Regions from separate parts of the Nocardia sp. NBC_00565 genome, predicted to be linked through region 2. Evidence: riboswitches for the same ligand, from Rfam matches in the RefSeq annotation. Region 2 holds a riboswitch; each other region holds the start of a gene.
What was found. Region 2 has a riboswitch for S-adenosylmethionine ahead of OG874_RS03990 (hypothetical protein). Riboswitches for the same ligand answer to the same signal wherever they lie in the genome.
Positions count from the first base shown of each region.

Region 1: it holds a riboswitch for S-adenosylmethionine, as region 2 does, so the genes downstream of both, OG874_RS33185 (aminotransferase class V-fold PLP-dependent enzyme) here and OG874_RS03990 (hypothetical protein) in region 2, are expected to answer to the same signal.
Region 3: it holds a riboswitch for S-adenosylmethionine, as region 2 does, so the genes downstream of both, OG874_RS40960 (bifunctional o-acetylhomoserine/o-acetylserine sulfhydrylase) here and OG874_RS03990 (hypothetical protein) in region 2, are expected to answer to the same signal.

Region 1 covers NZ_CP107785.1:7,188,991-7,193,936, forward strand. Annotated here, with positions in the region: gene OG874_RS33175 (YbaK/EbsC family protein) at 1-86, shown strand, start outside; gene OG874_RS33180 (flavin reductase family protein) at 267-818, shown strand; gene OG874_RS33185 (aminotransferase class V-fold PLP-dependent enzyme) at 1,138-2,460, opposite strand; SAM riboswitch class IV at 2,507-2,620, opposite strand; gene OG874_RS33190 (LysE family translocator) at 2,746-3,393, shown strand; gene OG874_RS33195 (hypothetical protein) at 3,453-3,602, opposite strand; gene OG874_RS33200 (MarR family winged helix-turn-helix transcriptional regulator) at 3,610-4,032, shown strand; gene OG874_RS33205 (Pls/PosA family non-ribosomal peptide synthetase) at 4,206-4,946, shown strand, end outside.
Region 2 covers NZ_CP107785.1:788,589-793,534, reverse strand. Annotated here, with positions in the region: gene OG874_RS04005 (LppM family (lipo)protein) at 1-424, shown strand, start outside; gene OG874_RS04000 (glycosyltransferase family 2 protein) at 450-1,622, shown strand; gene OG874_RS03995 (hypothetical protein) at 1,774-2,520, opposite strand; SAM riboswitch class I at 2,837-2,930, shown strand; gene OG874_RS03990 (hypothetical protein) at 2,941-3,147, shown strand; gene OG874_RS03985 (LLM class flavin-dependent oxidoreductase) at 3,144-4,301, shown strand; gene OG874_RS03980 (ABC transporter substrate-binding protein) at 4,298-4,946, shown strand, end outside.
Region 3 covers NZ_CP107785.1:8,960,555-8,965,500, reverse strand. Annotated here, with positions in the region: gene OG874_RS40970 (MFS transporter) at 206-1,699, opposite strand; gene OG874_RS40965 (TetR family transcriptional regulator) at 1,834-2,568, shown strand; SAM riboswitch class IV at 2,621-2,731, shown strand; gene OG874_RS40960 (bifunctional o-acetylhomoserine/o-acetylserine sulfhydrylase) at 2,813-4,135, shown strand; gene metX (homoserine O-acetyltransferase MetX) at 4,254-4,946, shown strand, end outside.

The DNA.
Region 1 (4,946 bases), 3.3 Mb from region 2:
CGGGCGGACATCCGAATACCGTATTCCGCACCTCGTTTCGGGAATTGGTGCGCATCACCGCTGGACTTCCGATCGACGTGGATTGAATTCCCCGCCCCGCCGCGCGAGCAGCGCAAAGCGCGAAATGGAGATCAATCCAACATCTGGGCGGCGGACCATTGCCGACAAACCCGGCGTAGTTTCGGTCATGTGAGCGAGCGGAGCGAGAGAACCATCAACACAGCACCGACGGTCGCGGCGGAGCCGAGCGCTAGCGAGGCGGAGCTGTGACCGAAGCTCAACCGCCCGCCACCGACATCCGGATTCCCGATGATCTGAGCGGTATCACCGCCGAGCAGTACCGCGCCTCCATGCGGCACTATCCGGCGGGCGTCACCGTGGTCACCCTCGGCTCCGCGAACGGTCCGATCGGTTTCACCGCGACCTCGTTCGCGTCGCTATCCCTCGAGCCTCCACTGGTCTCCTTCAATATCGCGCACACGTCATCGAGCCTGACCGCACTACGGGCGGCCGACTCCGTGGTGATCCACTTCCTCGGCGAACATCAACACGATCTCGCGCAGCGCTTCGCCCGCACGGCCGACGAGCGCTTCACCGACCGTTCGCTGTGGACCACGCTGGAAACCGGCGAGCCGGTATTGCACGGCACGCCCATCTGGATCCGCGCCACCATCCACCAACTCATCACCATCGGCGACCACGACTTCGTCGTCGGTCTCGTCACGCGGGTGCACGACGACACCGATGAAAGACCCGCCGCCGCCCCGCTGCTCTATTACCGCGGCCGGTACTACCGCCCGACCTCGCTCGAGGGCTGAGCAGGCCGAGCGGCAGTCGAATTCAGCTGGGCAGATTCGGCTGGGCGGCAACCGAAATCGATCGCTGGAGATCCACTGATGGGCCGGTGCGCACCTCGATGTGGAAGGTGTCGCCCGATCCGGCCGACGGCGGCCGCCGGGCGAATCTCCTTGGTGCGCCGCTGGATTCGCAGGTAGATCGATATTCGGGCCCATCCGTGCTCCGATTCCGCGAGACACCGCGGAGATCGCTCGGGAATGGGCGTTTAGTGCAATAGGCGCGCACAGCTCGGGGGTGCGTCTATCGCTATCCGGACGGAGCACCAGGGGATCAGCCCAACTAGCCGATCAGGCAGGGTGCGGCACCATCGGTGGAGTTGGGGCTGGTGAAGGGGCGGGTCTCCGGGGTCGGGTTCCACAGACCGTCGGTGCTGGCGTAGTTCCAGGTAGTGCCGTTGGCGACGAGCGTCGCAATGGCCTCGACCAACCGATCCACATCGGCGGAGCTGGTGCCCAGACCGATACTGGCGCGCAGCGCACCGTCGAGTCCGAGCCGCTCGAGCAGCGGGTGAGCACAGAAACGGCCGTCGCGGATGCCGATGCCGTATTCGGCGGAGAGATAGGCCGCGACATGGCCGGGGACGAAACCGTCGAGGGTGAACGCGACGATGCCGACGGTGTCGGGGCTGTCGTCCCAGATGCGCAGCAGGTTGACGCCGGGGATGGCGGACAAGCCCGCGCGCAGGCGATCGGCGAGCTGTCGCTCGTGGGTGGTGAGAGTTTCCGGATCGATCGCACAGAGCGCGTCACACGCCGCGGCGAGTGCGGCGGCGCCGAGGACGTTCGGGGACCCGCCCTCATGGCGCTGTGGCGCGGGCGCCCAGTCCGCGTGGGTGGTGGTGACCTCGCGGACCGCGCCACCGCCGGCCAGGTACGGCTCGGCGGCATCGAGCCAATCCCGGCGTCCGACAAGGACTCCCGCGCCGAACGGCGCGTAGAGCTTGTGACCGGAAAACGCGAGGTAGTCGATGCCGGTGTCGCGCAGGCTGATTCGACGATGCGGAGCCAGCTGGGCGGCATCGACCAGAATGCGCGCGCCGCACTGGTGGGCGATGGTGGCCAGCCGCTCCAGCGGCAGCACCTCACCGGTCACATTGGAGGCACCCGTGACCGCGAGCAGCGCGGCGGGCTTACTGCACAGTTCGGCGATGAGCTGGCGAATGGTCTCCTCGACGGTATCCGCGGCCTTGACGACGCGGCGACCGTGCCGAGTCCAGGGCAGGAAGTTGGCGTGGTGCTCGATATCCAGCACGACGGTGTCACCGGGCACGCAGGACGCGAGCAGGTTCAGCGAATCAGTGGTGTTGCGGGTGAATACCACGACCTGGTCGTCGGCGGCGTCGAGGAACCGGGTCACCGAACCGCGGGCCGCCTCGTAGCACTCGGTGGAGATCCGCGAGGCGTAACCGGCGCCGCGGTGCACGCTCGCGTAGTACGGCAGCAACTGCTGCACCCAGTCGGCGACCTGCGCCAATGCCGGTGCGCTCGCGGCGTAGTCGAAGTTCGCGTAGGTGGTCGTCCCGCCCTGAACGAGCGGTACCCGCAGATCGTCGCCGGAGACCCGGGCGAAGGCGGAACAGGTCTGGTCAACTACAGCAGTCATCACAAAATCCCATCGGCTGTGGGACCCGTAATCAGGTGATTATCCGAGTCCGCGCTTGCCGCACCCGGTCGGGCTGCGGCCCGGTCGTCACCCGGAGCACCCCACCGCGGAGGAGGGTTGCCGACCAGCTAGCCGGGGCTTGACGCTGGTACTCATGACCTGAAACGAGACTGACAGATGCCAAGTCGCTCTGTCAACCGCCGTTTCCGCCACCCATATCGTGCATATACATGCAATTGAGTAAATAAACTTGCACAGCCGGGCGATCTGCGGTCTCATCGAGGGGTGACGCTTTCCCTGCTGCTCAGTTTTGTCGGCCTGTGCATCCTACTGTCGATCACGCCGGGACCGGACTCGTTCCTGGTGCTGCGATTCTCGATCGTGGACGCGCGACCCGGCATCGCCGCGGCGCTCGGATCGGCACTGGGCGGCATCGTCTGGGCAGTGGTGGTCGCGGCGGGTGTCGCCGCGCTGCTGGAGCAGTCCGCGACGGCCTACCGGACACTCAAGGTCGTCGGCGGAATCTACTTGGTGTACTTGGGAATTCGGGCGCTGCTCGAGCACCGCAAGCAGCGCAGGACGGCCAACGCGGCGGGCACCGGCCCGCCGGCCGGCCACCTGAGCACCGGCGAACCGACCTCGATTCGCTCGGCGTTCGCCGCGGGCCTGGTGTCGTGCATGTTCAACCCGAAGGTCGGACTGTTCTACCTGGCGGTGCTGCCGCAATTCCTCACCGACGTCACCTTCCTGAACACCCTCGCCCTCGGCGCCATCGAATGCACCGTCGCCGCGGTGGAGATGATCCTGCTCGCCGTGCTGGCCTCACGGGCGGTCGCCATGCTGCGCCGCCCGCAGGTCCGCGACCGGCTCGAGCAGATCAGTGCGGCCATCCTCGCCGCCCTCGGCATCGGCACCGCCGCCTCGGCCGCGTAATCCGTTACGCGCCTTGTCGACAGCCGTCTCCGATCGCCGGCAAGACGCACACAACAGCACTATTTCGGCTGAACCTCCTTGCGCCACAGCAGCAGTGACGCGATCAGCGAGACAACCGCCGCAGCAGTCAGCCACCAGAAGGCCTGCCGGAACCCGGCATCGGCCGGCAGCCCGGCGTCGGCCGCGCGGTACAGCACCACCGCCAGCAATCACCGAATGCCCGCCGACCACATTCACCCCCGCGGCCTGCTCCGCTTCCCGACCTACGCGCTCGGCAGGCTGCACAAGGCCGTACACGCCGAGATGGGCACATCACTGCGCGACCACTGGGTGCTGGTCTGCCTGGAGGAATTCGACGATCTGTCCCAGCAGCAGGTCGCCATCGCCCTCGGCATCGACCGCAGCGAGGTGGTCCGGCTGATCGACGGCCTGGAGCAGGCCGGTTTCGTGGTCCGCACCCGCGATTCCGTGGACCGCCGCAGGTACCGGCTCTCCATCACCAAGGCCGGACGGGCCGAGCGCCGCAAGACCGATGAACTCATCGAGCAGGCCGCCGAGCGGGTGCTGCATCGACTCGATGACGAGGAACGGCAAACCCTGCATCGCCTGGCACTAAAAGCGCTCGGCGAAGACATCTGAGCCTGCCCGCCGCAACCCCCAAAGACCGACCGCCCGGTTCTGTCAGCGACAACAATCCGATACCGCAGGTACCGTAGACACTTGGTCACCGTGGCGTTTGCCCATTGGTAACCCTCTTGTGAAACAACTTCGGGGAAGCGTTAGGCAGGTCTATGAGAGGTGGGCAGGACGTGATGCTGCAGCCGCAGGTCGACGCCGCGGCGGACCAGGACCCGGCAGCCGGGCTCCCGACGTCCGATCCCCTGCTCCGCGCCACCCTCGCGGCGCAGGCCAGGACCCTCGTCGACATCCTGAACAGCACCGCGACCGCCCATCCCGAGGCGCCCGCGATCGATGACGGCCGGGTGGTGCTCAACTACACCGAATTGCTGGCCGAGATCGACGCCGGGGTCGTCCGATTGACCGCGGCCGGAGTGCGGCCGGGCGACCGCGTCGGCGTGCGCCTGCCATCCGGTACGCATGAGCTTTACGTCACTATCCTGGCCATCCTGTTCGCCGGTGCGGCCTACGTACCGGTCGACGCGGATGACCCGCAGGAGCGTGCCCGACTGGTCTTCGGCGAAGCCCGAGTTACCGCTATCGCAACCGCGGCGGGCATCGAGCCGACGGTGGCCGCCGCCGAGCGGCCCGATGACGAAACCGAACCGGCCACCGACAGCGCCTCGACCGTGCGCCCGACGCCCACCGACGACGCCTGGATCATCTTCACCTCCGGCTCCACCGGCACCCCGAAAGGCGTTGCGGTCACCCATCGCAATGCCGCCGCATTCGTCGATGCCGAGGCGCGGCTGTTCCTGCCGGAGGCTCCGATCGGCCCCGGCGACCGCGTCCTGGCCGGACTCTCGGTCGCCTTCGACGCCTCCTGCGAAGAGATGTGGCTGGCCTGGCGCAACGGCGCCTGCCTGGTGCCCGCG
Region 2 (4,946 bases):
GCTCGGCGGGCTGTCCGACCAGACCCAGGGCATGTTCAACCTGTCGTTCCAGCGCACCGGCGACCTGGTCAGCCTCAACGGCCGGGTCGATCTGAAATCCGTACCGCCGCACGGTTCGGACGTGCAGTTCACGGTGGCCTTCCCGGCCCGGGTCGCCAAGACCAACGGCAACCGCGAGGACGACTCCACCGTCTCCTGGAAGCTGCCACCCGGCGACGTCTCCACGCTGCGCGCCGAGGTCAGCTACGCCGACCCGAACACCCGCTCGTTCGCGGGCTGGGCCGGAATCGTCGGCGGCATCACCCTGGCCGTCGCCGCGATCATCTGCGCCGTCGCCTACATGGACCGCAACCCAGCACCTCCCGGCGCACCGCAGGGCGGTATCTCGCTGAGCAATCTGTGGCGTTCGACGCTGCGACGCTGAGATTGCCTCCGGGTATCGCACGCCCATGCTGAACGCGCGGGTGGTGCGAGCGTTGAACGCGAGCGCGGCGACAGCGACACGGATCGGCGCGGCGACCGCGCTGTTGGGTTGTGGGGTCGCATTGTTCAACCGCGCGACAGTACGGAGGCTGCCGGTCGATCCGACCACAACGATCGAATCGGTCACGGTGTGCATCCCGGCGCGCGACGAGGCGCAGCGGCTGCCCGGGCTGATCGATGATCTTCGTGGGCAGGTAGGTGTACCGCAGCTGCGGGTGCTGATTCTCGACGATGCCTCCAGCGACGGAACCGAAGCCGCTGCGCTGGCAGCGATTGCAAGCGATCCGCGATGTACGGTGGTCCGCTCCGAGGCCGAACCCGCACCGGGTTGGACCGGGAAGACCGCGGCCTGCGCACGACTGGCCGAGCTGGCGGATGCGGCGGTGCTGATCTTCCTCGATGCCGATGTGCGGCTGGCACCGACGGCGATCGCCGCCGCGGTCACCGAACTGCGCCACAGCGAGGCCGCGTTGTTGTCGCCGTGGCCATATCAGGTGGCCGAATCGCTGGCGGAGGCGTTGGTGCAGCCGCTGCTGTGCTGGTCGTGGGCGGCCAGCCTGCCGATCGCGGTGGCCAACCGCAGCCGCCGCCGCTCCACCGCGGTTGCCTGCGGCCAGTTCCTCGTCTTCGATGCGGCGGCCTACCACGCCATCGGCGCTCACGCGGCAGTGGCCGCCAGCCCCACCGAGGACCTGGATATCGCTCGCGCACTGCGCCGTTCGGATCGCCGAACCGCGCTGGTCGCGGCGGGCCGATCCGCGAGCACCCGAATGTACCGCGACGCAGCCGAACTGGAAACGGGCTACACCCGCTGGCTCTGGTCGGCCTACGGCGCCACCACCATCGGCGGCGCAGCAGTCGGAGCCGTTGCGGCACTCGCCTACTGCGTACCGCCCTTGGCCGCCATCGGTGGCCGAGGTTCGACGCGCACGGCAGGACTCCTCGGCTACAGCGCAGCAGTAGCCAGTCGCCTACTCGCCCGTTCATTGGAAAGCACCACCCTGACCCGAACCGATCTCCTCGCGGCCCTAGCCCATCCAATCTCCATGGCCGCCTACCTCCGCCTGTACTCCCACTCCCGCCGTGCGCGCCACACCAACACCCTCACCTGGAAATCCCGCCACCTGTCCCCCGGCTGATCACGATCAGGTGGAATCCATGGCGGCAAAAGACCCACTTCACCAGTTTCACCTGATCTTGATCCACGAACCCGCAACCTCGCTGCTCCAGCGGCCTCGCGGCCCACAGCCGCATTTCCCCTCAGCCCCAGGCTCTCCCGAGACCGCGGGTTCAGCGCACCGACGTGATGCCCACAGTCGGGAGGAAGACGCAGGGCTTGCCGGCGTTGTCGACGGTTCCGAAGACTGCGGCGAGGACTGTGCCGGAGCCGGTGTCCACTGGGACTGCGCGGACGGCGCTGGTGGGGAAGGCGGCGAAGACGTCTTGGATGGTGCGTTCGGCGAAGGGTCTCAGCTCGGGTGGGATCGCGGCGGGGACCATCGTCCGGATGACGTCGGAGAGCGGGCCCATCGGGGTGACTCCGCTGCGACCGTTGGCGAGGTTGAGCCAGGCGACGTTCATACCGGAGGTGTTGGCGTTGTCCGCGGCGACGCCGTAGGGCACGAAGGTGAACAGGACCTGGCCCGCCTTGACCGCGGACAGGTCGAGTCCGGGGATTGCCACGGTGGTCTTGGGCCACGGCCCGGGGACCGCGCCCGCAACGGCGGGGACCAGGCCGAGCCTGGCGTCGGAGCAGAAGGCCGCGGCCGGATACAGGAACGGCTCGACGCCGAAGGTGCGCAGCGCGTCGACCGCAGCACGGTAGGCGCCGAGCAGATCGCCGGGGGCGACGGTTCCGGCTCGGCCGGGCGGATCATCCGGCGCCGTCGCGGCCGGAACCGCGGGGGCGGGCATCGGAGCCGCTACCGGACCGGCGGTGGCGACGCCGGGAGCGGCGAAAGTCAGCGCGGCCGAAGCGGACGCGATGGCGGTAAGCGTGGTCAGACGGCGCAGCACGGCCACAGTGGACCTCCTCATCGTCGGGCACGATCGAGGTCCGAGAGTACTCCGGCAAACCTCCGCAACTACGCTGATTTCGGCGGGCGACACCCGCGCGCCGCACGCCGTATCGGGCTGTCGCGACGACACGCCGTCCGGGCGCTCCAGGCGAAATACGCGGCCACGAGCAGGGCGGGCGCATCAGGAGCTACCACACGATCCGCACAATAGTCCCTGTTCACAACCTTTCGGACAAGGTCTGCGCTCACCGTGATTCGTACCCTTGTGCCGGACTTCGCCTGCTTCGCATGATATTTCGGCTAGACCCATTGACCCGACCCGTGCTCGGCGTCGGACACCATCCAGAGCGACCGAGAGACCTGGCTCGTCGACGTCGCAGCAACCCCCCGGTCACCGGGTGCGGGTGCTTCCGCCGGGAACGATGGAGGAACCGAAACCATGAGCGCGTCCGTCGCATCCGATGCCCCAGTATCGGATGTTCCGATACCGGGTGCCCACCCGCCCGATGCCACAGCACCCGGGCGTGCCGTAGCGACCGCACCGACGGTCGCCAAAGCCTGGCACCCCTGGCGTTGGGTGGTCAGCGCGATCGCACTCGTGCTGCTCGCGCAATTCATCCACGGGCCGGTGGGAGTCCGCGCATGAAGTTCCTGCTGTTCACCCTCGTCACCCGGGTGCCCGATCCGGTCACCGGACGACTGCCCGAGACCAGGGAGCGGTTGCGCGATGTGATCGAACAGGCCCGCCTCGCCGAGGAACTCGGCTTCGACGGCTTCGCTGTCGGTGAGCGGCACGAGGATCCGTTCCTCTCGGCCGCACCGCCGGTGCTCCTCAGCCACATTGCGGCGGTCACCTCGCGGATCAGTCTGTTCACCGCCGTCACCACGCTCAGCCTGCTCGATCCGGTCCGCGCGTTCGAGGACTACTCGACGCTGGACAACCTCTCCGGTGGACGCCTCGAACTCATTATCGGCAAGGGCAACGGCGCGGCGCAGGCAAAGCTGTACCACGTCACCACCGACGATCAGTGGGATCGCAATCGCGAAGGCTACGAACTGTTCCGGGCACTGTGGGACAGCGACAGCGTGACCTGGTCCGGCCGGTTCCGCCCGGAGCTGGTCGCGGCCAAGGCGCTGCCGCGGCCGCTGCAACCGCGCATCCGGATCTGGCACGGCAGCGCGACCAGTCGCGATTCGGTGGAACTCGCCGCGCGCCAGGGTGATCCGCTGTTCTCGGCGAATGTCACATATTCGATCGAGCCGTATGCCGAATTGGTGCGCCACTATCGGGAACGCTGGGCGCACTACGGGCACGACCCGGCCGATGCCCTGGTCGGTGCGGGCACGGCGGGACTGCACATAGCCAAGACGTCCCAGGAAGCCCGCGAGGTGTACCGCCCGATCTTCCAGGCGCGGCTGGCCCTGGCCCGAAAGCTCGGGCTGCCGGTGGTATTCGAGACGCTCGACGATTTCGTCACCCGCAGTTCGGCGCTCATCGGTAGCCCGGAGCAGGTGATCGACAAGGTCGGCCACCAGCACGAGCAATTCGGTCACGAGGTGACCCATCTGTCCGCCGAACGTGACGGTCGCACCGAGGTGCAGCATCGCGGCAGTCTCGAGCTCTTCCAGGCCGAGGTCGCCCCGGAACTGCGCGGCCGCTTCCCGAGTCGGCCATTGGCCACCGCGAGCAGCGAAAACACCAGCGTCGCAACCACGAACGGATCGGCCCGACCGACCGACTACGACATCGATTCCCGCGGCGAACTCGTCCGCACCGAAACATCTGGAGCTCCACAGTGATCAGACCCCGCCACCGAATCGCGGCCGTGGCCGCCGCCGTCACCGCGGCCGCGAGCCTGGCCGCCTGCGGCAGTGATTCGGCAACGTCGGGCGGCGACGCGGGCCCGCCGCAGCCGGGGGGCACCCTGCGCTACGGACTGTCACAGGCCCCGACCTGCTCGGATCCGGCGCAGTCCGGCACCAACCAGACGCTGTATGTGACCCGCCAGATCGTGGATTCGCTGACCGATCAGGATCCGAAGACCGGTGAGCTGAAGCCGTGGCTGGCCCAGAGCTGGGAGATCAGCCCCGATGCGAAGGTCTTCACCTTCCATCTCACCGATGGCGTTACCTTCAGCGACGGCACTGCGCTCACCGCGGCATCGGTGCAGAGGACCTTCGATTCGGTGATCAAGCTCGGCGCGGCCAAGACGCCGTTGGGCTCCAGCTACCTGACGAATTATGTCGGCACGACCGCGGTCGACAAGTTGACCGCGCGCGTGGAGTTCAGCCAGCCGAACGCACAGTTCCTGCAGGCGTCCTCGACCGCGCAGCTCGGCATCCAGGCCGATGTCACCACCGCCAAATCCGCCGATCAGCGCTGCCTCGGCGACAATGTCGGCAGCGGGCCGTTCACCTACGCGGCCTACCGCCAGGACGCCTCGG
Region 3 (4,946 bases), 1.5 Mb from region 2:
CAGACAACGTATATGCCCCGCGTTGTCCGCGAGACATGTGGTGCAAACAAGACAAGCGTACTGCTGCCAACGACCGCACCGCGCGGGCAGCCCCCCATGTGAACCTGCCCGAAATTGTTACCGACAAGTAGGCCGGGAGTGGCGCGCACCACAGCAATGTCCGGGTATCGCAGCGGATGCGATACCCGGACAGGCTATTTCGCGATCAGACCGCGACCGGAATCCGCGCGCCCTCCTCGGAGCCCTCGATCAGGTTCTCCGGCTTGTCCCGGATCATCAACGCGATCACCGGAATCGCGGCGAGGAAGAATCCGGCGCCGACATAGAACGCGACGTCGTAGCTGTGAATCGAGGCACGTGCCATCAGGTTGTCGATCGTCGCGTGACTCTCCGCGTAGGACTTGGCCGTCTGCACCGAGATGGTGGTCAGCAGTGCGGTGCCGACCGCGCCGCCGACCTGCTGTGCCGCGTTGAGCAACGCACTGGCCACACCCGAATCCGCTTCCTCGACCTGATGCAGCGCAACAGTCTGCATGCCGACGAACAGCGGGCCCATACCGAGCGCGATGAACAACTGAGCGGGCAGCACGCTGGCCGCGTAGCTGTCGCCGTAGCTCAACTGAGCCAGCCACAGCAGGCCCAGGACACCGAGCACGGCACCCGCCACCATCAGCGGCCGCGGGCCGAGCTTGGGCAGCAGCGCGCTGGTGACACCGGCGGAGATCGCGATGCCCGCCGGGAACGGCAGGAAGGCGAAGCCCGCCTTCAGCGACGAATAGCCGAGGGTGATCTGGAAGTAGTAGCTCAGGAACAGGAACATCGCGAACATCGCGATCGGGATCAGCAGCGCGGCCAGGAAGGCGCCGCCGCGGTTGATCTCGCCGGGAATGTGCAACGGCAGTAGCGGATTCGACGAACGTCGCTCGATGGCGACGAAGGCGATCAGCAAGGCGACACCGACGACGAGCAGTGCGAGGGTGCTCCCGGCCAGCCAGCCGTCCTCGGCGGCGCGGCTGAATCCGTACACGATGGCGATCAGGCCGAGCGTCACGGTGACCGCGCCGGGCACGTCGTAGCCGCCGGTGCGCGGGACCGGTATGTCCTTCACCACAAACGCCAGCGCGCCGAGCAGGGCGAGCAATGCGATCGGCGTATTCACCAGCAGGCACCAGCGCCACGAGGCGTACTCGGTGAGCGCACCGCCCGCGATGAGACCGAGCGCGGCGCCACCGGCGGAGATCCCGGCGAAGATACCGAACGCCGTCGCGCGCTCCCTGGCCTCGGTGAAGGTCACCGATAGCAGCGAAAGTGCCGCGGGCGCAAGCAAAGCCGCGAACGCGCCCTGCAGAGCCCGACCGGCGAACAGCTCCGCGCCGTTCTGCGCGAGACCGGCCACCGCGGAAGCACCCGCGAAACCGACCAGGCCGACAATGAAGACCCGGCGCCTGCCGAGGTAGTCCGCGAGCCGCCCGCCGAGCAGCAGCAGGCCGCCGAAGATCAGCGTGTAGGCGGTGAGCATCCATTGCCGATTGCCATCGCTGATGTCGAGATCACGTTGTGCGAACGGCAGCGAGATGGTCACGATGGTCGCATCCAGCACCACCATGAGCTGGGCCAACGCGATCACCCCCAGGGCCAACCAGCGCGCTGAACTGCCCTGTCTTTTCGAAACGTCAACCGCTGTCGCAGTCTCGGTCATCTTGATCTCCTCGCCATCCGAAGTAGTGCAGCCATCCTGTCATCGACAGACATTTGTCGTCAAGAGAAAAATGTCGCATTCCGACATTTGACCGTTAAAGACACAAACCGTCCCGATTGCGCTAATATGAGGCCATGCTCGAGTCATCGACGCCGATCGGCGTAGACGCCGCGGCCGACGACACCGCGCCCCCCACCCCGAATCCGGGGCCGAGCGCGCCCGTGAGCGTCGGCCTGCGCGAGCGCAAGAAGCAGCAGACCCGGCTGCGCATCATCGAGATGGCGCTGGACCTTTGCGACGCACAGGGATTCGATGCGACGACGGTCGAGCAGATCGCACACGGCGCGGACGTGTCACCGCGCACGATCAACCGATACTTCGACAGCAAGGAAGACATCGTCCTCGGCCCGGTCAAGGATTTCGGCCTCGCGATCGCCGAGTGCCTGCGCGCCCTCCCGGTCACCGGCAACGAGTTGGAATCCCTGCGCTTGGCCTTTCTGCAGGTCGTCGACGCTGCCGCGAACAGCGTCGACGGACCGATCTCGTTCCGGCGCTTCCAGCAGATGCAGCGGATACTGCGCAGCAGCCCGACGGTCAGCGCACAGAGCATGGAACTCGCCGACGACAAGAACGCCGCGATCGCCGACGTACTCGCCGAACGGTTCGGCACCCAGCCCGACGCGCTACCGGTGCGGCTGGTCATCGGCGCGTGGCAGCTGATCGGTCACCTCAGCATGGAGTGTTCGGACGCGATCTTCGACGACGCGGACACCATGGCCGCCGCGCAGTCGGCCCGCGATTCGTTCACCACGTCGTTCGACGAGTTCATGCGCGTATGCGCCGGACGCCCGGCCGCCGATCCGGCGTGAAATAGGCAACGGATTTCGGCCGTCGACCGCCCGCCGGTTACGATGTCGGTCAGGTCATGAGTGCCAGCGCGAAGCCCCGGCTTGCTGGACGGCAACCCTCCAGCAGCGGCGGGGTGCTCCGGGTGATGACCGGGCTCTCGAAAGTCGAGAGCAAGCGCGCACTTCAGGAGGTATCCCCATGTGTTGTTGTCCGTCACCCGCATCCCCTTGAACCTGCTGGCGAACAACCCTTTTGGAGTAAGACATGAGTGACCCCATCGCGTCCGCGGCCGAGCGCTGGTCCTTCGAGACCAAGCAGATCCACGCGGGGCAGACCCCCGACGAGATCACCGGCGCACGCGCACTCCCGATCTACCAGACCACCTCGTACGCCTTCCGCGACACCGACCACGCGGCCGCGCTGTTCGGACTGGCCGAACCGGGCAATATCTACACCCGGATCATGAACCCGACCCAAGACGTGGTCGAGCAGCGCATCGCCGCCCTGGAGGGCGGTGTGGCCGCACTGCTACTGGCCTCCGGTCAGGCCGCGGAAACCTACGCGATCCTGAATCTCGCCGCCGCCGGCGATCACATCGTCTCCAGCCCGCACCTCTACGGCGGCACCTACAACCTGTTCCACTACTCGCTGCCCAAGCTCGGTATCGAGGTCTCCTTCGTCGAGGATCCGGACGATCTGGCGCAGTGGCGCGCGGCGATCCGGCCGAACACCAAGGCGTTCTACGGCGAGACCATCGCCAACCCGAGCAGCGCCATCTTCGACATTCCCGGCATCTCCGCGATCGCGCACGAGGCCGGGCTGCCGTTGATCGTGGACAACACCGTCGCCACCCCGTACTTGATCCAGCCGCTGGCCCACGGCGCCGACATCGTCGTGCACTCGGCGACCAAATATTTGGGCGGGCACGGTTCGGCGGTGGCCGGTGTGATCGTCGACGGCGGCACCTTCGATTGGACCGTGCGCGACGCCGCCGGCGCATCGCGCTTCCCCGGCTTCACCACCCCGGACCCGAGCTATCACGGCGCGGTGTTCGCCGATCTCGGCGCGCCCGCCTATGCGTTGAAGGCACGCGTGCAGCTGCTGCGCGATCTCGGTGCCGCGGTATCGCCGTTCAACGCGTTCCTGATCAGTCAGGGCATCGAGACGCTGAGCCTGCGGATCGAGCGGCATGTGTCGAACGCGCAGGCCGTGGCCGAGTTCCTGAGCACACATCCGGCCGTGGAAACGGTGTTCTACGCGGGACTGCCGTCATCGCCGTGGCACGAACGCGCCGCCCAGCTGGCGCCGAAGGGTGCGGGCGCCATCGTCGCGTTCGAATTGCGCGGCGGCGTCGATGCCGGCAAGAAGTTCGTGGACGCGTTAGCCCTGCACAGCCATGTAGCTAACATCGGGGATGTGCGTTCTCTTGTGATTCACCCGGCCTCGACCACGCACTCGCAGTTGACGCCCGATGAGCAACTGGCCTCCGGCGTCACCCCGGGGCTGGTCCGGCTCGCCGTGGGCATCGAGGGAATCGACGACATTCTGGCCGATCTGCTGGCCGGTTTCGCGGCGGCGACAACGTGAGCGAGCGCAGCGAGCGAACCACCGACACAGCACCCTCGATCACGACGGAGCTGAGCGCTGGCGAGGCGGAGTCGTGACCGTGAGCGCTGAACCGAGTACCGCTGGTTCCTCGTCCGGGGTGGCGCTGCCACCGCCGGACGGGCGGCTCGGCATCATCGCCATCGGGGACGTGCGGCTGGAGAACGGCGCCGTCGTCCCCGATGTCCACTTGGCCGTGCAGCGCTGGGGTGAGCTCTCCCCCACGCTGGACAATGTGGTGCTCGTCGAACACGCGCTGACCGGCGATTCACACGTCGTCGGAGTGCCCGACGATATCCACCCGCTGCCCGGCTGGTGGGACGGCATGGTCGGTCCCGGCGCGCCGGTGGATACCGACGAGTGGTGCGTCATCGCGACCAATGTGCTCGGTGGCTGCCAGGGCAGCACTGGGCCCTCGTCGCTTGCGCCGGACGGAAAGCCCTGGGGCGCAAGGTTTCCGGAGATCTCCATCCGAGACCAGGTGCGCGCGGAAGTCGCGCTGATGGATCTGCTCGGCATCGAGCGCCTGGCCGCCATCGTCGGCGGTTCGATGGGCGGTATGCGGGTGCTGGAGTGGATGGTCGATACGCCCGATCGAGTGAGCTCGGCACTCGTGCTCGCCGTCGGCGCCCGCGCCACCGCCGACCAGATCGGCACGCAGACAACGCAAATCGCCGCCATCAAGGCCGACCCCGACTGGCAGGGCGGCGACTACCACGACACCGACCGCGCCCCCACGACCGGCATGGGCATCGCCCGCCGCATCGCCCACCTGACCTATCGCACCGAAGGC